DNA from 4 places in the Enterobacter sp. E14S genome. Region 3 is predicted to be linked to each of the others. Evidence: predicted binding sites of a transcription regulator. Region 3 holds the regulator's gene; each other region holds the start of a gene.
What was found. Region 3 encodes PurR, which represses purine synthesis genes. Its sites were predicted from a motif close to CANGCAAACGTTTGCNTG; they were not measured.
Positions count from the first base shown of each region.

Region 1: a site for PurR is predicted at 2,307-2,324, ahead of raiA (ribosome-associated translation inhibitor RaiA). Genes of this name have one in related genera too.
Region 2: a site for PurR is predicted at 2,105-2,122, ahead of galS (HTH-type transcriptional regulator GalS). Genes of this name have one in related genera too.
Region 4: a site for PurR is predicted at 3,351-3,368, ahead of purL (phosphoribosylformylglycinamidine synthase). Genes of this name have one in related genera too.

Region 1 covers NZ_JBVODQ010000007.1:198,549-203,728, forward strand. Annotated here, with positions in the region: gene ACZ6J2_RS15795 (SMP-30/gluconolactonase/LRE family protein) at 1-444, shown strand, start outside; gene pheA (bifunctional chorismate mutase/prephenate dehydratase) at 441-1,601, opposite strand; Phe leader region at 1,632-1,757, opposite strand; gene pheL (pheA operon leader peptide PheL) at 1,709-1,756, opposite strand; gene raiA (ribosome-associated translation inhibitor RaiA) at 1,868-2,209, opposite strand; gene bamD (outer membrane protein assembly factor BamD) at 2,478-3,215, opposite strand; gene rluD (23S rRNA pseudouridine(1911/1915/1917) synthase RluD) at 3,347-4,327, shown strand; gene yfiH (purine nucleoside phosphorylase YfiH) at 4,324-5,055, shown strand.
Region 2 covers NZ_JBVODQ010000002.1:379,317-384,496, forward strand. Annotated here, with positions in the region: gene ACZ6J2_RS06945 (YbfB/YjiJ family MFS transporter) at 1-127, shown strand, start outside; gene folE (GTP cyclohydrolase I FolE) at 230-898, shown strand; gene yeiB (DUF418 domain-containing protein YeiB) at 918-2,075, shown strand; gene galS (HTH-type transcriptional regulator GalS) at 2,231-3,253, shown strand; gene mglB (galactose/glucose ABC transporter substrate-binding protein MglB) at 3,549-4,547, shown strand; gene mglA (galactose/methyl galactoside ABC transporter ATP-binding protein MglA) at 4,627-5,180, shown strand, end outside.
Region 3 covers NZ_JBVODQ010000001.1:169,843-175,022, forward strand. Annotated here, with positions in the region: gene cfa (cyclopropane fatty acyl phospholipid synthase) at 1-428, opposite strand, end outside; gene punC (purine nucleoside transporter PunC) at 727-1,926, opposite strand; gene punR (DNA-binding transcriptional activator PunR) at 2,041-2,952, shown strand; gene purR (HTH-type transcriptional repressor PurR) at 2,970-3,995, opposite strand; gene cydH (cytochrome bd-I oxidase subunit CydH) at 4,293-4,382, shown strand; gene ACZ6J2_RS00885 (MFS transporter) at 4,546-5,180, shown strand, end outside.
Region 4 covers NZ_JBVODQ010000002.1:28,290-33,469, reverse strand. Annotated here, with positions in the region: gene purL (phosphoribosylformylglycinamidine synthase) at 1-3,265, opposite strand, end outside; gene mltF (membrane-bound lytic murein transglycosylase MltF) at 3,533-5,083, shown strand; gene tadA (tRNA adenosine(34) deaminase TadA) at 4,971-5,180, opposite strand, start outside.

The sequences.
Region 1 (5,180 bases), on a different contig from region 3:
CACGGCCACAACGGCTTAGCGTTTAGCCCGGATAAGCAGTGGATGTTTACCTCAGACACGCCAAACGGCGTTATTTACCGAACGCCGCTTGACGAGCAGGGCGAACCCGGCAGGCGCGAGGTGTTTCGTCAGTTTAAAGAGGGCGAAGGGATACCGGACGGCGCGGCAATGGATGTGGAAGGCTGCTACTGGAGCGCGCTATTTGACGGCTGGCGTATTGCGCGTTTTTCTCCGCAAGGGGAGCAGCTGGAAGAATATCGCATGCCGGTGCGTTGCCCGACGATGGTCTGCTTTGGCGGCGATGACATGAAAACGCTGTTTATTACCACCACGCGGGAAAATATGGATGCGGACGAGCTGGCGAAGTATCCGCTCTCCGGCGCCATCTTCACCCTGCCGGTGAACGTGGCAGGGATGAAGAAAAGCCGCTTTATCGGACGTTAAGCCGGGTCAACCGGGACCACGTTTTCGCTCGGATAGCAGCCCAACACTTTCATGGAACGCGTGATCTCGCCCAGTTCGCGCAGGGCCTTCTGCATGGAAGCAGATTCCAGGTTGGCCTGGATATCAAGATAAAACATCTCTTCCCACGGGTTACCGTGGATTGGGCGTGATTCCAGTTTGGTCATGATCAGGTTGTGGTTACGCAGCACCAGCAGGGCTTCAACCAGCGCACCGGCCTGTTGGCCGGTCGCCATCAGCAGCGTGGTTTTCGCTGGCACCTGGTCTGACACATTGATTGCCTTGCGGGCCAGCACCACGAAGCGGGTGATATTTTGCGTCTGGTTCGCCAGATTGCGTTCCAGCACCTGTAAACCATACAGCGCCCCGCCTGCTTCGCTGCCGAGCGCGGCGGCGGTTGGGGAGTTAGCCTGCGCCACTTTTTCCATCGCCGCCGAGGTGCTTTCGGTGTACTCAATTTTCCAGCTCGGATAGCGGTTCAGGAACTGGCTGCACTGCTGGAACGGCTGTGGATGACTGTAAACCGTTTCGATCTTGCTCAGGTCGGTTGAGCCGGAGACCAGCACGCAGTGATCGATTGGGATCGTCAGCTCGCCAACCAGCGACAGGCTGGTGTGCTGCAGCAAATCGTAGACGTCGTTGATGGCACCGGAGCTGGTGTTTTCAATCGGTACGACGGCGTAATCCGCCTGGCCGGTCTCAACCTGATTAAAAATGTCGGCAAACTTGGCACAGCCGCTCTCAATAAATTCTTCGAAATGGCGTGCGGCATACTGACGTGCGGCCAGATGAGAATAAGACCCCTTCGGACCGAGGAAGGCGATACGCGCAGAGTGTGGATTGGTTTTGTTCAGATGCTGCTGGAGCAGCGCTTGCTGGGTGAGAACGGAGTCTTCGATGATGAGCTGGAACAACCGGGTAATGTAGTGGGCATCGAGGTGATGCGCTTTGCCGAGCTGAATGAGACGTTCCAGCAGATCGCGCTCGCGGTCGATATCTCGTACCGGGCGATGGGAGTCCAGCTTGGCTTTGCCCACTTCAACGGCAAGCGCGCGGCGTTCGGCCAGCAGCGCCAGCAGTTTCTCATCCAGCGCGCTGATTTTTACTCGCAGATCCAGTAACGGGTTTTCCGGTGTCATAGTGTTGTCGGTCTCATTTTATCGTTATCAATAAAAAAGGCCCCCCGATGTGGGAGGCCTTGTTGTTCGTCTTCGCATTCTTTATCACACGACGAAACGCCTCCCAGTCAGGGGAAGGTAAAAAAGAATGCGAAGAAGAACGGCGTAAGTTTCATAAAGTCATCCTGTGATTGATACCGTTAAAGTACCCGTACTGTTTTCACCCTGTCAATAAAAAACAAAAAACGCGCCCGAAGGCGCGTTGGCGGTACACTCAATTTAAAGGATTACTCTTCTTCAACTTCTTCCGCGAAGCTGGCGTCTTTCACCGATGTTGCGGCGCGACGGGCTTCACCTTTGTGTTGCACTTTATTGAGCTGCCGTTCCAGCTTGTTGATCAAATCGTTAATAGCGGTGTACATATCCTCGTGTTTTGCGCTGGCGACCAGATGGCCGTTTGGAGTATTGATAGTTGCGTCAGCGATGAAACCCTGCGGCTCCTTGGACAGGATGATATGTGGATTAATCAAATGAGTTTGCCATTTATCCAGTTTGGCGAGACGGTCTGCGACGTGCTGGCGGATTGCCGGAGTAATTTCCATTTGTTTACTGGTAATGTTCATTGTCATAAATTTTACCTCTTGTCTTTCCGTCTTGGTGATTCCAGCATACCCGACCTAATGTCAAAATGTGTGATTTAGATCACGTTATTTTGTCGGTTTTTGTCAGGGAATCTTTTTTGTGAAGCAGGGCAGGAAGAGGTGAGATTTACCTTGTCGAAGGTAAAAATTGGGGCCATAGTTGACTGGATGTGTTGAGGCTTAAGCGCTTCAGCGACGCGCTAAAATGAATAAAAAAACGGCAGCCTTCGGGCTGCCGTTTTGCATTGAGGCAATATCAGGTGTTGCTGCTGTTCGCGGCGATGATTTTCGCCACTTTTTCAGCCTGAGCGGTCATCTGCATCTGACGATAAGCATTTTCCATCAGCTTCAGGCCGTCGCGCGTTGCCTGAGTATCCGGATAATCACGCAGCATACCTTCTACGCGGTTAACCACGGCAACCCATGCGCCACGACGGGTATAGTATTCCGCTACGGAGTATTCATATTTCGCCAGACGATCTTTCAGGAACACCAGACGTTTGGTGGCGTCAGTCACGTACTGACTGTTCGGATAGCCGCGCACCAGCTTGGAGAAGTCATTGAAGGCATCACGCGCATGCTGCGGGTCACGGTCAGAACGATCCACGCCGAAGAAGCCCTGCAGCGCACTGTCGTCCAGCGCCATGTTGGTGAGGCCGCGCATGTACATCACATAGTCGATGTTAGGATGAGTCGGGTTCAGACGCATGAAACGATCGATGGTTGCCTGAGCCAGCGGCAGATCGGCATTTTTATAGTATGCGTAGATGAGATCTAACTGTACCTGCTGCGAATATGGACCAAATGGATAGCGATTATCCAACGCTTCCAGTTGCGTTATCGCCTGTTTCCAGTTACCGTCCTGCAACTTTTGTTGTGCAGTCGCATAGATTTCATTCGGCGGATTGTCAGGGACCTGTTCATTTGAACCGGAGCAGCCCACCAAAGCCAGGCTCAACGTGGCCGCTGCCACCAGATATTTCATGCGCGTCATGACGTTTTGACTTTCCTCAAATGTTTGTCCGGGAGAAACTCTGTTCCTGCTCCCGATTAAGACCAGCTACAATAGCACACTATATTAAACGGCAAAGCCGTAAAACCCAACGTTAAACGAAGAAGCAGTTTATGGCACAACGAGTAGAACTCACCGCAACAGTCTCCGAAAATCAGCTCGGTCAACGCTTAGATCAGGCTTTGGCCGAATTGTTCCCTGATTATTCGCGTTCACGCATAAAAGAATGGATCCTTGACCAGCGCGTGCTGGTAAACGGCAAGATCTGGGACAAACCAAAAGAGAAAGTGTTAGGTGGGGAAGCTGTCGCCATCAATGCTGAAATCGAAGAGGAAATCCGCTTCGAGCCGCAGGATATCCCACTGGACATTGTCTATGAAGATGATGACATTCTGGTGATCAACAAGCCGCGCGACCTGGTTGTTCATCCGGGCGCGGGGAACCCTGACGGTACGGTACTTAACGCACTTCTCCATTATTATCCGCCGATCGCGGATGTCCCGCGCGCGGGCATCGTGCACCGTCTGGATAAAGACACCACCGGTTTGATGGTGGTAGCGAAGACCGTTCCTGCTCAAACCCGTCTGGTGGAATCGCTGCAGCTGCGCGAAATCACCCGCGAGTATGAAGCGGTAGCCATTGGGCATATGACCTCTGGCGGAACGGTGGAAGAGCCAATCAGCCGTCACCCAACCAAACGTACCCATATGTCGGTGCATCCGATGGGTAAACCGGCGGTGACGCACTATCGCATTATGGAGCACTTCCGTATTCATACGCGCCTGCGTCTGCGTCTGGAAACCGGACGTACTCACCAGATCCGCGTGCATATGGCCCACATTACCCATCCGCTGGTCGGGGATCAGGTATACGGTGGTCGTCCGCGTCCACCTAAAGGCGCATCGGATGAGTTCATCAGCGTATTGCGTAAATTCGATCGCCAGGCGCTGCACGCGACTATGCTGCGTCTTTACCACCCTATCACCGGTATTCAGATGGAATGGCATGCGCCTATCCCGCAGGATATGGTGGACCTTATTGACGCCATGCGTGCTGATTTCGAAGAACATAAGGATCAAGTGGACTGGTTATGACCAAACTGATTGTCCCGGAGTGGCCATTGCCTGCAGGCGTGGCCGCCTGCAGTTCAACCCGTATTGGCGGTGTTAGCCAGGGCGCGTGGGAGTCTTTGAACCTCGGTGCGCACTGTGGCGACAACCTGGAACATGTTGAAGAGAACCGCCGACGTCTGTTTGCTGCGGGGAACTTGCCGTCGAAACCGGTCTGGCTGGAACAGGTTCATGGTAACGCGGTACTGAAGTTGACGGGGGAACCCTATGCTTCTAAACGCGCTGATGCCTCTTACAGTAATACTCCGGGAACCGTTTGTGCCGTGATGACCGCCGATTGTCTGCCGGTTCTGTTCTGTAACCGTGCAGGTACCGAGGTGGCAGCAGCACACGCGGGATGGCGTGGTCTGTGTGAAGGCGTGCTCGAAGAAACAGTCGCCTGCTTTAACGATGAGCCAGCCAATATTATGGCCTGGCTTGGCCCGGCCATTGGTCCTCGCGCTTTCGAAGTGGGGCCAGAGGTTCGCGAAGCCTTTATGGAAAAAGATCCGCAAGCGGTTGAAGCCTTCCTGCCTTCGGGGGATAAATATCTGGCCGATATTTACCAGCTCGCCCGTCAGCGTCTGAATAACGTTGGCGTGACGCAGATCTTCGGCGGCGATCGCTGCACATTCACCGAAAAGGGTGATTTTTTCTCCTATCGTCGCGACAAGACCACGGGGCGTATGGCAAGTTTCATTTGGCTGATATAACCTAAAGAATCAAGACGATCCGGTACGTGCCGTTTTCTTTTCACATAATTCAGGTCATTAACCTTGAATAATTGAGGGATGACCTCATTTAATCTCCAGTAGCAAATTTGACCTGTTATGGGAGG
Region 2 (5,180 bases), on a different contig from region 3:
CTCGGCGTTATCAACCTGGCTTACCCACCGGCTGGAGCCCGCGCTGGGGCTGGCGGGCGTTGCGCTGTTCGTCGGCGGAGCGCTGGTCTGGAATCGTCACGCTGAAAGGCAACAGCAATTGCAATAATTATCGTCGTGAATACTGGATTATGTGCGCCGCCTCACGCACAATGAGCGCATACTTTTGCCACAACGAGGGCAAAAGACGCCACACCTGCAGGAGAACAAAATGTCATCACTCAGTAAAGAAGCTGCCCTGGTCCACGAAGCCCTGGTTGCGCGCGGTCTTGAAACGCCACTGCGCCCGCCCGTCCAGGATTTGGACAATGAAACCCGCAAGCGTCTGATTGCCGGTCATATGACCGAGATCATGGAGCTGCTGAATCTCGATCTGAGTGACGACAGTCTGATGGAGACGCCGCACCGCATCGCGAAAATGTACGTCGACGAAATTTTCTCCGGGCTGGATTACGCCAATTTCCCGAAAATCACCGTCATTGAAAACAAGATGAAAGTGGACGAGATGGTGACGGTACGCGATATCACGCTGACCAGCACCTGCGAACACCACTTCGTGACCATCGACGGTAAAGCGACCGTGGCGTATATCCCAAAAGATACGGTGATTGGCCTGTCGAAAATCAACCGCATCGTGCAGTTCTTTGCTCAGCGTCCGCAGGTGCAGGAGCGTCTGACTCAGCAGATCCTGACCGCGCTGCAAACGCTGCTGGGCACCAATAACGTGGCCGTCTCTATCGACGCGGTTCACTACTGCGTGAAGGCGCGCGGCGTGCGTGATGCGACCAGTGCAACGACCACCACGTCGCTGGGCGGCCTGTTTAAATCGAGCCAGAATACCCGCCAGGAGTTCCTGCGCGCCGTACGTCACCACAACTAAGTCTTACAGGGCAGGAACCATGGAGCGAAACGTCACGCTCGATTTTGTTCGCGGCGTCGCCATTCTCGGTATCCTGCTGCTTAATATCAGCGCCTTCGGCCTGCCGAAGGCGGCTTATCTCAATCCTGCCTGGTATGGCGACATCACGCGCAGTGATGCCTGGACCTGGGCTGTCCTCGATCTCTTCGCACAGGTTAAATTCCTCACGCTGTTTGCCCTGCTGTTTGGTGCAGGTCTGCAACTCCTCCTCAAACGCGGTACGCGCTGGATCCAGTCGCGCCTGACGCTGCTGGTTCTCCTCGGCTTTATCCACGGCCTGTTCTTCTGGGACGGCGATATTCTTCTCGCGTATGGGTTAGTCGGGCTCATCTGCTGGCGTCTGATTCGCGATGCGCACAGCGTAAAAAGCCTGTTTAACACCGGCGTGATGCTCTATGTCATGGGGCTTGCTGTATTGCTGCTGCTGGGGATGATCTCCGGCGAGGCGACGAACCGTTCCTGGATACCGGATGCCGCTAACCTGCAGTACGAACAGTACTGGAAGCTGAAGGGCGGTACGGAAGCGATAAGCAACCGCGCGGATATGCTGGGGGATAACCTCCTTGCGCTGGGCGCGCAATACGGCTGGCAGCTGGCGGGCATGATGCTGATGGGCGCGTCACTGATGCGCACCGGCTGGCTGAAAGGGGAGTTCAGCCTGCGTCACTATCGGCGAACGGGTGTCGGGCTGGTGCTGATCGGCGTGCTGATTAACCTCCCGGCGATAATCACGCAGTGGCATATCCACTGGGATTACCGCTGGTGCGCGTTCCTGCTCCAGGTGCCGCGCGAACTGAGCGCGCCGTTCCAGACCATCGGCTACGCGGCGCTGATCTATGGCTACTGGCCAACGCTTTCCCGCCTGTGGATCGTCAGCGCTATCGCCTGCGTGGGCCGCATGGCGTTGAGCAATTACCTGCTACAAACGCTGATATGCACCGCGCTTTTCTATCGCTTTGGCCTGTTTATGAAATTCGACCGCCTCACGCTGCTGGCGTTTGTTATTCCGGTCTGGGTGATTAACCTGGCGTTTTCTGTTCTCTGGCTACGCTATTTCCGCCAGGGACCGCTGGAGTGGGTGTGGCGTCAGTTAACCGCACATGCTTCAGGGGTATCATTGAGGAACACATCCAGATAACGATCTGGATCACAATCATTAACAAAACGGATGTAAGCGTTTTCATGAGTGTGAGCTTCTTCACGTAGTCCCCTTTCTCTCGCTGCCAAAATAGCCACCTTGCTAAACACAGGGGGTGTCTGTGAGTTGCTGCAATCCTTTGAAGGATGGTGAATATGATCACCATTCGTGACGTCGCCCGTCAGGCGGGCGTTTCTGTGGCTACCGTCTCACGCGTGCTGAACAATAGCGCGCTGGTCAGCCCTGAAACCCGTGAAACCGTAATGAAAGCCGTGACCCAGCTCGGGTACCGGCCAAATGCCAATGCCCAGGCGCTTGCGACGCAGGTCAGCGACACCATCGGCGTGGTGGTGATGGATGTATCGGATGCCTTTTTCGGCGCGCTGGTCAAAGCGGTCGACGTGGTCGCCCAGCAGCATCAGAAATATGTCCTGATCGGCAATAGCTATCATGAGGCGGAAAAGGAGCGCCATGCCATCGAAGTGCTGATCCGCCAGCGCTGTAACGCCTTGATTGTCCATTCAAAAGCCTTGAGCGATGAAGAGCTAACCGGCTTTATGGATCAGATCCCGGGCATGGTGCTGATCAACCGCATCGTCCCCGGCTATGCCCATCGCTGCGTCGGGCTGGATAACGTCAGCGGCGCCATGATGGCGACGAAAATGCTCATCAACAACGGGCATCAGCGGATCGGCTATCTGGCCTCCAGCCATCATATTGAAGATGACGACCTGCGGCGCGAGGGGTGGCAAAACGCCCTGAAAGAGCACGGCATTACGCCGTCAGAAAGCTGGACAGGCACCGGTACGCCGGACATGCAGGGCGGTGAGGCGGCGATGGTGGAGCTGCTGGGCCGCAACCTGCAGCTTACTGCGGTGTTTGCCTATAACGACAGCATGGCGGCAGGCGCCCTGACGGCGCTGAAGGATAACGGCATTGCGGTGCCACAGCATTTATCACTCATTGGTTTTGATGATATTCCGATTGCCCGTTACACCGACCCGCAGCTGACAACGGTGCGTTACCCCATTGCTTCTATGGCGAAACTGGCGACTGAGCTGGCGTTACAGGGGGCTGCAGGGCTGCTGGATCCGGGCGCAACGCACTGTTTCATGCCGACTTTAGTGCGTCGGCATTCCGTCGCGGCACGGCAAATTGTGGTTCCGATCACTAACTGATTACGTGAGGTGATGTAACCGTTTTCAATCTGTGAGTAAATTCACAGTATCTTAACAAGGCGCTGACTATGATGTCAGCGTTTTAGGGGCTGAAACGCTATGTAACGGTGATTATTCACTTTCACTATAGCCAACGTGCCGCAAACAACGAATAAAACGCATTTCTGGAGCGTTACCGAACACGGAAGATAGAAATTTTATAAGTGAACTTCGGCTGTCAGTAACGTTTTATTAACACCTGCCCGCCGATCGTTATTCACAAGAACTACCCTGCATAAAAAAAACCGGAGATACCATGAATAAGAAGGTGTTGACCCTGTCTGCCGTAATGGCAAGCATGCTTTTTGGTGCAGCAGCGCACGCTGCGGATACCCGTATTGGTGTGACCATCTATAAATACGACGACAACTTCATGTCTGTTGTACGTAAAGCGATTGAGAAAGATGCGAAAGCAGCGCCAGACGTTCAGCTGCTGATGAACGACTCCCAGAACGACCAGTCCAAACAGAACGACCAGATCGACGTTCTGCTGGCGAAAGGCGTGAAAGCCCTGGCCATCAACCTGGTTGACCCGGCTGCAGCAGGCACGGTTATTGAAAAAGCGCGCGGCCAGAACGTGCCAATCGTCTTCTTCAACAAAGAACCTTCCCGTAAAGCGCTGGATAGCTACGACAAAGCGTATTACGTCGGTACCGACTCCAAAGAGTCCGGTATTATTCAGGGCGATCTGATTGCAAAACACTGGGCGGCGAACCCGAACTGGGACCTGAACAAAGACGGTCAGATTCAGTTCGTGCTGCTGAAAGGCGAACCCGGCCACCCGGATGCTGAAGCCCGTACCACCTACGTTATCAAAGAGCTGAACGACAAGGGTCTGAAAACCCAGCAGCTGGCGTTAGATACCGCGATGTGGGATACCGCTCAGGCGAAAGATAAGATGGACGCGTGGCTGTCCGGCCCTAACGCAAACAAAATCGAAGTGGTTATCGCGAACAACGATGCGATGGCAATGGGTGCGGTAGAAGCGCTGAAAGCACACAACAAATCCTCCATTCCTGTGTTCGGCGTAGATGCACTGCCAGAAGCACTGGCGCTGGTTAAATCTGGTGCAATGGCCGGTACCGTTCTGAACGATGCCAACAACCAGGCGAAAGCGACCTTCGATCTGGCGAAAAACCTGGCCGACGGTAAAGGTGCGGCTGATGGCACCAACTGGAAAATTGAAAACAAAATCGTTCGCGTACCTTACGTGGGCGTAGACCAGTCCAACCTGGCTGAGTTCATCGGTAAATAAGTTAGTTGTTATGTCTCCACTGGGCGCAATTCGTTGCGCCCATTTATAACGCGATATGCGAGGCCAACAAGGTATAATTATGGTCAGCACAAATACTCAGTCATCCGGTGAATACCTGTTGGAAATGAGCGGTATCAACAAGTCCTTTCCCGGTGTTAAGGCACTCGATAATGTTAATTTAAAAGTGCGTCCTCACTCTATTCACGCCTTAATGGGTGAGAACGGTGCGGGTAAATCAACATTATTAAAATGTCTTTTTGGGATCTATCAAAAAGATTCTGGCAGCATTCTTTTTCAGGGGAAAGAGATCGATTTCCATTCAGCGAAAGAAGCACTGGAAAACGGTATCTCGATGGTTCACCAGGAATTAAACCTGGTGCTACAGCGTTCAGTCATGGATAACATGTGGTTGGGGCGTTATCCAACCAAGGGTGTCTTTGTCGACCAGGACAAAATGTATCGCGACACCAAAGCGATTTTCGATGAGCTGGATATTGATATCGATCCGCGCGCCCGCGTGGGAACATTATCCGTCTCCCAGATGCAGATGATCGAAATCGCCAAAGCGTTCTCCTATGATGCGAAAATCGTCATCATGGACGAACCGACATCGTCATTAACGGAAAAAGAGGT
Region 3 (5,180 bases):
TTCCAGTAGGCGCAGGAGTACTGCATGAAAGGGTCCAGCATACGGCTGAACAGGTCGTTGCCAAGATCGTAGTGTTCTTTACCTACGATCCACGCGCGTTTTTTACTTTGCAGATTGAACAGTCGGGCAGAGGCGACGCGCAGGGTGTCTTTCAGATTGCGAGGGAGTTGATTTTCAAGACCGGCACGCAGCACGCTGGCGAAAAAGGTATCCAGACGTTCGCACTCCCACCAGCCGTCCATGTAGCTTTCTCCCAGGCCTAACGATCCCTCTCGCAGCACGCGTTTAAAAAAGTCGGGATGTTTAACCTGAGGATCGGATGGCGATGATCCATTGATAGTGATGCCTGCTCGACCTAACAGTTCACTGACGATCCGGGACCAGTTATCGTCCGGAACGCTGACTTCTTCTATACACGATGAACTCATAGCTTCTCCATCACCCTACTGTGATCAGAACCTTAAAACAGCGTAGACGCTTTTTTTGGTTTGTGAGAAATCTCACGGTAAATACCGCGAGGCTAGTATCCGACGTAGAACAGAGGAAGGGAGATAACCCTTGCCGAAATGCCTTCCATGGTAAAACGGGAGCACTCCGGCTCCCGTTAACACTTAATATTTATCGTATTTAATCGAACCAAATTTAGTATAGGCCTCAAAATTTGGTGATTCAATAGAAAATTCTTAGCAACCTAATCACTGAAAATTAACATGATTTCTGGCGCATTCAGGCATGTGACGTTTCAACCTGAGCACTCTTTTCATGCTCACGCTGCGCGGAGGCCTGCATGCGATAGCCCAACACCGCCAGCGCAACGGTCACCAGCATCACGCTGGTGGTGGTCAGGAGCGGCGTGGCAATCAGCGCCGAGACCACCAGGCTTGCCAGGAAGCACAGCCCCAGCTGCAGGGTGTTCTGCAGCGCGGCGGCGCGGCCTGTTGCCTGCGGGAAGGGACGCAGCGCCTGGGCTACAACGATAGGGTAAATCGCCCCGTTCGCGACGGCCATCACGCAGAATGGGATCAAAATTTCGGCCAGACCGGCACCCGGAATAAAGCCAACGGCCCAGGTCCCGATGACGCTCAGCGCATATAGCACCAGCAGCCACGGCAGCATCTGCTGACCTTCCCACTTTTGCAGCGCCGCGCGACAGCCGTACCCGCCTACCAGGAACGCGATGGTCTGCGGAACATAGCTCAGGCCGATGGCTGCCGGGCTGTAGCCCATATCGTGCAGAATGAACGGCGAGCCGGTGAGCCACGCGAAGAAGCTTGCCGAGCAGGCAGCATAGATCAGGACATTACCGCGATACGCTTTGGCGCTGAGCAGAGACGTGAAGGTAATCGGCTTCGCGTCAGCATGCGCTTCTTTTTTATGCGCGGGTTTGAGGGCGAACGCCGGCAGCATCAGTACCAGGGTAATGGCAAACAGCGTGGCGAAGATGGCCTGCCAGTCGAAATGCGCGAGGATCCAGCTGCCCAGCAGAGGGGCGAGGGCAGGCGAGAGACCCACAAGCGGCATAATGGTGGCGAAAATACGGTTTGTGCGGTTAGCCGGGTAATAGTCGGTGACCAGCGCCTGCCAGGTCACGGCCGCGGCACAGACGCCCACGGCCTGAATAAACCGCAGCACCAGCAGCCAGGTGGCATCGCGTACCCATAACATCCCCAGGCAGCCCACGGCAAAAATGGCCAGGCCCAGCAGCAGTACCGGTTTACGACCAAAGCGATCCGAGAGCGGTCCCCAGAGAAGCTGTGCGAAAGCAAAACCGGCGAGGAATAAACTCAGGCTGGCGCTGATGGCGGCAGCCGGGGTTTGCAAATCTTCCTGCATGGCGGCAAACGCCGGCAGGTACATATCGGTGGCCAAAAAGCCCAGCACGCTCAAGCCGCCGAGCCAGACTAAAAAACCGTTCCTGGGTTGCATTATTTTATTCTCCTGAGGAGGCAGGTATACATTGGCGCTGAGTGTAGGGAGTGCAAAGCCGCTTGTGAAACGCTAATATTTGGCGGGTGCATTCAAAAATTTTGCAGGCAGAAAATGTGGTCAGATTATTCTCTTGAAGTGGTCGATGCCGTTGCGCGTAACGGCAGCTTCAGCGGTGCGGCGCAGGAGCTGCACCGCGTCCCTTCGGCAATCAGCTACACGGTGCGTCAGCTTGAGGAGTGGCTGGCGGTTCCGCTGTTTGAACGGCGGCATCGTGATGTGGAATTAACGCCCGCAGGCGCGTGGTTTTTGAAGGAAGGGCGTTCTGTTATCAAAAAAATGCAGATCACCCGCGAACAGTGTCAGCAGATCGCTAACGGTTGGCGGGGACATCTTTCCATCGCGGTGGATAATATCGTTAAGCCGGAACGCACCCGGCAGATGATCGTCGATTTCTACCGTCATTTCTCTGACGTTGAGCTACGGGTCTCGCAGGAGGTGTTTAACGGCGTCTGGGATGCGCTGGCGGACGGCAGAGCAGAGATGGCGATTGGGGCTACGCAGGCGATCCCGGTCGGGGGACGTTACGCCTTTCGCGATATGGGAATGCTGAGCTGGAAATGCGTGGTGGCAAGCGACCATCCGCTGGCGGCGATGGAAGGGCCGCTGAGCGATGACACGCTGCGCAACTGGCCGTCGCTGGTGCTGGAGGATACGTCCCGTTCATTGCCCAAGCGTATCACCTGGCTTCTGGACAACCAGCGGCGGGTGGTGGCCCCTGACTGGGAATCGTCGGCGACGTGCCTCAGCGCCGGGCTGTGCGTCGCGATGGTGCCCGTTCATTTCGCGCGTCCGCGCATCGATACCGGAGAGTGGGTTGAGCTGACGCTGGAGAATCCGTTCCCGGATGCGGCCTGCTGCCTCACCTGGCAGCAAAATGACGTCTCGCCTGCGATGGCCTGGCTGCTGGATTATCTGGGAGACAGCGAAACGCTAAACCGGGAATGGTTACGGGAGCCAGCGTAGCTGGCCCCGTAAAGCGATTAACGACGGTAGTCGCGGAACGGACCGTCCGCTACGGAACGGCGTTCGATAAGACGCGGGTGAACTTCAATGGACTGCGACTCTTCGCGCTTGTTGACGATCCTGTCCATCAGCATGTTGAAGGCCGTTTCGCCCAGCGAATCTTTCGGCTGGTGAATGGTGGTCAGCGCCGGGGTGAAGAAGCGCGCGTTACGCACGTTGTCATAGCCAATCACGGAAATATCCTGCGGTACGCGCAGGCCCAGCTCGTCGGCAGCGCAGAGCGCGCCCATGGCCATGATGTCGCCTCCGCAGAACACGGCGGTCGGACGGTGCGGCTGGGAGACGATCTGCTGCATCGCGCGGTAGCCCGACTCCGGCTCAAAGTCGCCCTGCACAATCCAGTTTTCCGGCACGGTGATCAGCGCTTCTTCCATCGCTTTCATAAAACCGGCCAGACGGCCCGCGCCGGTGTTGCGCTCCAGCGGACCGGGGATCACGCCAATCTCGCGGTGGCCGCGTTCGATCAGATAACGACCGGCCATATAGCCGCCTTCAAAGGCGTTATCGATAACGGAATCGGTGAAGTCTGCGCGCGCTTCGCCCCAGTCCATCACCACCATCGGAATATGGCGATACTCTTCCAGCATCGACAGCACGGATTCCGGATACTCGGAACACATCACCAGCAGGCCATCAACGCGCTTTTGCGCCATCATCGACAGGTAGGCACGCTGTTTTTCAATGCTGTTCCACGCGTTGCCCAGAATCAGGGTATAGCCTTTCTGGAAGCAGTTCTTTTCGACCGCTTCAATGATCTCGGCAAAATAGGCCGCTTCACTGCTGGTCGCCAGCAATCCAATGGACTTGGTGTGATTAACCTTGAGGCTACGCGCAACCGCACTTGGCGAATAGTGCAGCTCTTTGATCGCTGCCCAGACGGCGTTGCGCGTCTCTTCCGCCACAAAGCGGGTTTTGTTAATTACATGTGATACGGTTGTAGTGGAAACGTTTGCGCGTTTTGCTACGTCTTTAATTGTTGCCATTAAATGTCACTCCAGACCATATCCTAAGCTCCTGAAAAACCTGAAGGTAAACGTTTGCCTTCTCTCACCCTTATCTCGCAATGTTGAATTGCGGCACGCCGGGAAAACGACACGGGACGTCAGGAGGGGGTCAATGGCCGGTACGCTAATAAATTTAGCGTGGAATTTTGTCCTATCTTGATGAAAAGGGGAAGAGGTAAAGTGGTTATCAGTATAAATCCAGGAAGATTTTTGACGTAATCTGTGCAAAAATGAGCAAGCTCACTTTTCGTGTGGGGATTAAAAGGAGAAAAATTGATGAGTTCCGATCTTAAGTTTTCGCTGTTCACCACCGTTGTTGTGCTGGCTCTGATTGTTGCGGCCGGTCTGACGGCTGCGCTGCACTGATTTACGCGGAGGGAGAGCCTTCTCCCTCCCGACTCCCCGGATTGTTACTTCTCTGGCAAAAATCTTTTGCCATTTTGTTAACTTCTCATTTTTTGTGATTGATGTCATGCTTTCCGCTTCTTTGTTCTGTGTCACCACATGACACGGCATCCGGAGTTGACGCATGAAAATCAATTTTCCCCTGCTGGCCCTGGCGATTGGCGCTTTTGGGATTGGCACCACTGAATTCTCCCCGATGGGGTTACTGCCTGTTATTGCCCGGGGCGTAGATGTCTCTATCCCTGCGGCAGGGATGTTAATCAGCGCCTACGCTATCGGCGTGATGGTAGGGGCGCCGCTAATGACGCTTCTTCTTTCGCACCGCGCGCGCCGCAATGCGCTGATTTTCCTGATGGCGATTTTCACCCTGGGCAACGTGCTTTCGGCCATTTCGCCGGACTACACCACATTGATGCTGTCGCGTATTCTGACCAGCCTTAACCACGGCGCGTTCTTTGGGCTGGGGTCGGTCGTGGCTGCCAGCGTGGTGCCAAAACACAAGCAGGCGAGCGCCGTGGCAACCATGTTTATGGGGCTGACGATTGCCAATATCGGCGGGGTGCCTGCGGCAACCTGGCTGGGAGAAGCGATCGGCTGGCGTATGTCCTTCCTGGCGACGGCCGGGCTGGGCGTGATTGCGATGGTGGCGCTGTTCTTCTCCCTGCCAAAGGGAAGCGCCGGAGAACGTCCGGAAGTGCGTAAAGAGCTGGCGGTGCTGATGCGTCCGCAGGTGCTCTCCGCACTGCTCACCACCGTGCT
Region 4 (5,180 bases), on a different contig from region 3:
CCAGCGCCTGGAAATCTTCCAGCCCGGTACGTCCGGCCAGCAGATCGCTCATGTGGACGTCGATAGCGTCAAAGCCCGCGCGGTGGAAGGCAGCCGCCATCTCAACGTGGGAGTTGACGCCCTGCTCGCGCAGCACGGCCACTTTAGGACGCGCGCCGGTCGCAATGTACGGCGCGGCGATGTCTTCGTTAATGTCGAAGGAGAGCTTCACGTTCAGGCCTGGATCCTGGTCATTCGCTTTCGCGTTATGCTCCTGATCGGCACATTCCGGGTTATCACGCAGGCGCTGCATCTGCCAGGTGGTTTCCGCCCACCACATGCGCAGCGTGGTGCGGCTTTCGCTGAACACCGCGTGACCGTCTGCTTCAATGACGAAGCGGTCGCCCTGAACGGCTTTGCCCAGATAGTGCACGCAGTCTGCCAGACCGTGCTTCGCCAGAATCGCTTCAACCGCGTCGCGATCCGCCGCGCGCACCTGAATCACGGCGCCCAGCTCTTCGTTGAACAGCGCCGCCAGACGGTCTTCGCCAAGCGTCGCAATGTTCGCTTCCACGCCGCAGTGGCCGGTGAAGGCCATCTCTGCCAGGGTCACCAGCAGGCCGCCGTCGGCACGGTCGTGGTAGGCCAGCAGCTTACGCTGCGCCACCAGCGCCTGAATCGCGTCGTAGAAGCCTTTCAGCTGGGCAACGTCGCGCACGTCGGCTGGCTTGTCGCCGAGCTGGCGGTAAACCTGCGCCAGCGCGGTAGCACCCAGCGCGTTGTGGCCTTTACCCAGGTCAATCAGCAGCAGGGCGTTGTCTTCGGTCGCAAGCTGCGGCGTAACGGTGTGACGCACGTCTTCCACGCGGGCAAACGCGGTGATCACCAGCGACAGCGGAGAGGTCATCTCGCGCTGCTCTTTGCCTTCCTGCCAGCGGGTTTTCATCGACATGGAGTCTTTGCCCACCGGAATGGTCAGGCCGAGGGCAGGACACAGCTCCTCGCCCACCGCTTTCACGGCTTCATACAGGCCAGCATCTTCGCCAGGGTGACCGGCTGCGGCCATCCAGTTTGCGGAGAGCTTGATACGTTTGATGTCGCCAATCTGCGTCGCGGCGATGTTGGTCAGCGCTTCACCGACCGCCAGACGGGCAGAGGCAGCGAAGTCCAGCAGCGCCACCGGGGTGCGTTCGCCGAGAGCCATCGCTTCGCCGTAGTAGCTGTCGAGGCTCGCGGTGGTCACGGCGCAGTTCGCGACAGGGATCTGCCACGGGCCGACCATCTGATCGCGCGATACCATACCGGTCACGGTGCGGTCGCCGATGGTCACCAGGAAGGTTTTCTCTGCCACAGCAGGCAGGTGCAGCACGCGGTTTACCGCTTCTGCCACAGTGATGCCCTGGCGATCCAGCGCTTTGCCCGCCGCTTTGCGGGTGGTTACGTCGCGGGTCATCTTCGGCGTTTTACCGAGCAGAACGTCGAGCGGCAGATCGATCGGCTGGTTGTCAAAGTGGGTGTCGCTTAAGGAAAGGTGCTGCTCTTCGGTCGCTTCACCGATGACGGCATACGGCGCGCGCTCGCGGCGGCACAGCTCGTCAAACAGCGGCAGCTGATCCGCAGCAACCGCCAGCACGTAGCGCTCCTGGGATTCGTTACACCAGATTTCCAGCGGGCTCATGCCCGGCTCATCGCTCAGGATATCGCGCAGGTTGAAACGCCCGCCGCGGCCGCCGTCGCTCACCAGCTCCGGCATGGCGTTGGACAGGCCGCCCGCGCCCACGTCGTGAATGAAGAGGATCGGGTTGGCGTCGCCCAGCTGCCAGCAGCGGTCGATCACTTCCTGGCAGCGGCGCTCCATCTCAGGGTTGTCGCGCTGCACGGAGGCAAAGTCGAGATCCGCATCAGACTGGCCGGAGGCCATAGAAGAGGCTGCACCGCCGCCCAGACCGATGTTCATCGCCGGGCCGCCCAGTACGATCAGCTTCGCGCCGACGACGATCTCGCCTTTCTGCACGTGATCGGCACGGATGTTGCCGATCCCGCCCGCCAGCATGATCGGCTTGTGGTAGCCGCGCAGCTCTTCGCCGTTGTGGCTATCCACTTTCTCTTCATAGGTACGGAAGTAACCGTTCAGCGCCGGACGACCAAATTCGTTGTTAAACGCCGCGCCGCCCAGCGGGCCTTCGGTCATGATATCCAGGGCGGTCACGATGCGCTCGGGCTTGCCGAAATCTTCTTCCCACGGCTGTTCAAAGCCCGGGATACGCAGGTTAGAGACGGAGAAACCGACCAGACCCGCTTTAGGTTTAGCGCCACGACCGGTCGCACCTTCGTCACGGATTTCACCGCCGGAGCCGGTCGCCGCACCCGGCCACGGGGAGATCGCCGTCGGGTGGTTGTGGGTTTCCACTTTCATCAGGATATGCGCGGGCTCCTGATGGAAGTCATAGCGCCCTGCTTCGCGATCGGCGAAGAAGCGGCCCACCTCGGAACCTTCCATTACCGCGGCGTTGTCTTTATAGGCAGACAGCACGTGGTCAGGGGTTTGCTCCATGGTGTTTTTGATCATCTTGAACAGCGACTTCGGCTGCTGTTCGCCGTCAATAATCCAGTCGGCGTTGAAAATCTTGTGGCGGCAGTGCTCAGAGTTAGCCTGCGCGAACATGTAAAGTTCGATGTCGTTCGGGTTACGGTTGAGCTTAACAAACGCATCCTGCAGGTAGTCGATTTCGTCTTCTGCCAGCGCCAGGCCGAGACGCAGGTTGGCGTCAATCAGCGCCTGACGGCCCTGCCCCAGCAGGTCTACGCTTTGTACCGGCGCAGGCTGATGGTGAGAGAAAAGCTTCTGCGCGTCATCGAGAGAGGCAAATACGCTCTCCATCATGCGATCGTGCAGTTCAGCCGCAACCGCCTGCCACTGCGCGTCGCTCAGGGTAGAGGCTTCCACGTAGTACGCCACGCCGCGTTCCAGACGGTTAATCTGGCTCAGGCCACAGTTGTGGGCGATATCGGTGGCTTTGGAAGACCAGGGGGAGATGGTGCCCGGACGAGGCGTAGCAAGGATCAGTTTGCCGGTTGGCGTATGGCTGTTCAGGCTTGGACCATACTTGAGCAGGCGTTCCAGCTGTACGCGCTCCTCTGCATTCAGGGGGGCATTCAGGTCAGCAAAATGGACATACTCAGCGTAAATATTGCTTACCGGAAGGTCGGCCGCCTGAAAACGTGCCAGCAGTTTAGTGATACGGAAGGCAGACAGTGCAGGCGAACCACGCAGAATTTCCATCATAAGTCTCTCGTCTTCGAAGCGCCGGGGCGCTTACAGTGTGCGCAAGGGGGGAAAACGGGCGTCATTATAGAGAATCCTGAGCGCCGACGAAACCGTTTGCGTCGAAATAAAATTTGCACAGAGATTTAACAATAGATGTGACCTGTCTCTCTAATTGGTTGCCAAGTGGCGCAAGTTTACGCAAAATGCCGCTCATTCAATGGCAAACCTTATGATTAACATGGCTACAGCAAACTGAGGCAACCGGCGTCGCAGAGAATTAACTAATTGAAAAAATTAAAGATTAATTATCTGCTCATCGGCATTGTAACGTTGCTGCTGGCAGTGGCCCTCTGGCCTTCCATCCCCTGGTTCGGCAAAGCCGAAAACCGTATCGCCGCCATTCAGGAGCGGGGGGAATTGCGCGTCAGTACCCTCAACTCGCCGCTGATTTACAGCGACGTCAACGGCAAAATCATTGGCCTGGATTATGAACTGGCACAACAGTTCGCCGATTATCTTGGCGTGAAGCTTAAAATCACCGTCCGCCAGAATATCAACCAGCTGTTTGACGACCTCGATAACGACGATGCCGATATGCTCGCCGCCGGGCTGGTGTATAACAGCGAGCGCAGCAAGAACTACCAGCCAGGCCCGACCTACTACTCCGTTTCACAGCAGCTGGTTTACCGCGTCGGGAGCCTGCGCCCGCGCTCGCTGTCCACGATTAACGATCGGCAGCTGACGATTGCGCCCGGTCACGTGGTGATTGACGATCTGCGGGAGCTTAAGGAAAAGAAATATCCCGACCTGAGCTGGACGGTGGATCCAAAACTCGGCACGACGGAGCTGCTGGAGCAGGTAAAAGATCAGAAGGTGCCCTACACCATCGCCGATTCGGTCGCGATCAGCCTGTTCCAGCGGGTGCATCCTGAAATCGCCGTGGCGCTGGACGTCACCGACGAGCAGCCCGTGACCTGGTTTAGCCAGCTTGATGACGACCAGACCTTCTCTGCCGCGATGCTTGATTTCTTCAACACCATCAATGAAGACGGTACCCTGGCGCGTCTGGAGGAAAAGTACCTCGGGCACGGCGATGACTTTGACTACGTTGACACCCGCAGCTTCCTGCGCGCGGTAGACAGCGTCCTGCCGGACCTGCAGCCGTTGTTCGAAAAATACGCCCAGGAGATTGACTGGAAACTGCTGGCTGCTATTTCGTATCAGGAATCCCACTGGGATACCCAGGCCACGTCGCCCACGGGCGTACGCGGTTTGATGATGTTAACCAAAAATACGGCGCTGAGCCTGGGCGTGAACGATCGTACCGACGCCGAACAGAGCATCAGCGGCGGCGCGCGCTACCTGCAGGATATGATGGCCAAAGTACCGGAAACGGTGCCGGAAGAAGAGCGGATCTGGTTTGCGCTGGCGGCCTACAATATGGGCTACGCGCATATGCTTGATGCACGAGCATTGACGGCAAAAACGAAAGGTAACCCGGACAGCTGGTCAGACGTTAAGCAGCGCCTGCCGCTGCTGAGCCAGAAGCCATGGTATAACAAGCTGACATACGGCTACGCGCGGGGACATGAAGCCTACGCCTACGTGGAAAATATCCGTAAATATCAGATTAGCCTGGTCGGGTATCTGCTGGAGAAAGAGAAAGAGGCGACGGAGGCCAAACAGCTGGCTCAAAGCTACCCGGTCGTGGCGCCGGACGAGCTTAATCGCCCGACGGCTTCAGTTCTGCCTTTTGCTGCTTTTTCTGCTGACGGCGCATTCGAAAGAAATCGCTTAACAGCCCCGAACACTCTGGTGCAAGCACCCCACCGATAGTCTTCACCTGGTGGTTCATACCCGGGTGACCCAGCACGTCCATCAGCGAACCGGCCGCACCGGTTTTTTCATCCCGCGCCCCAAAGACGAGAGTGCC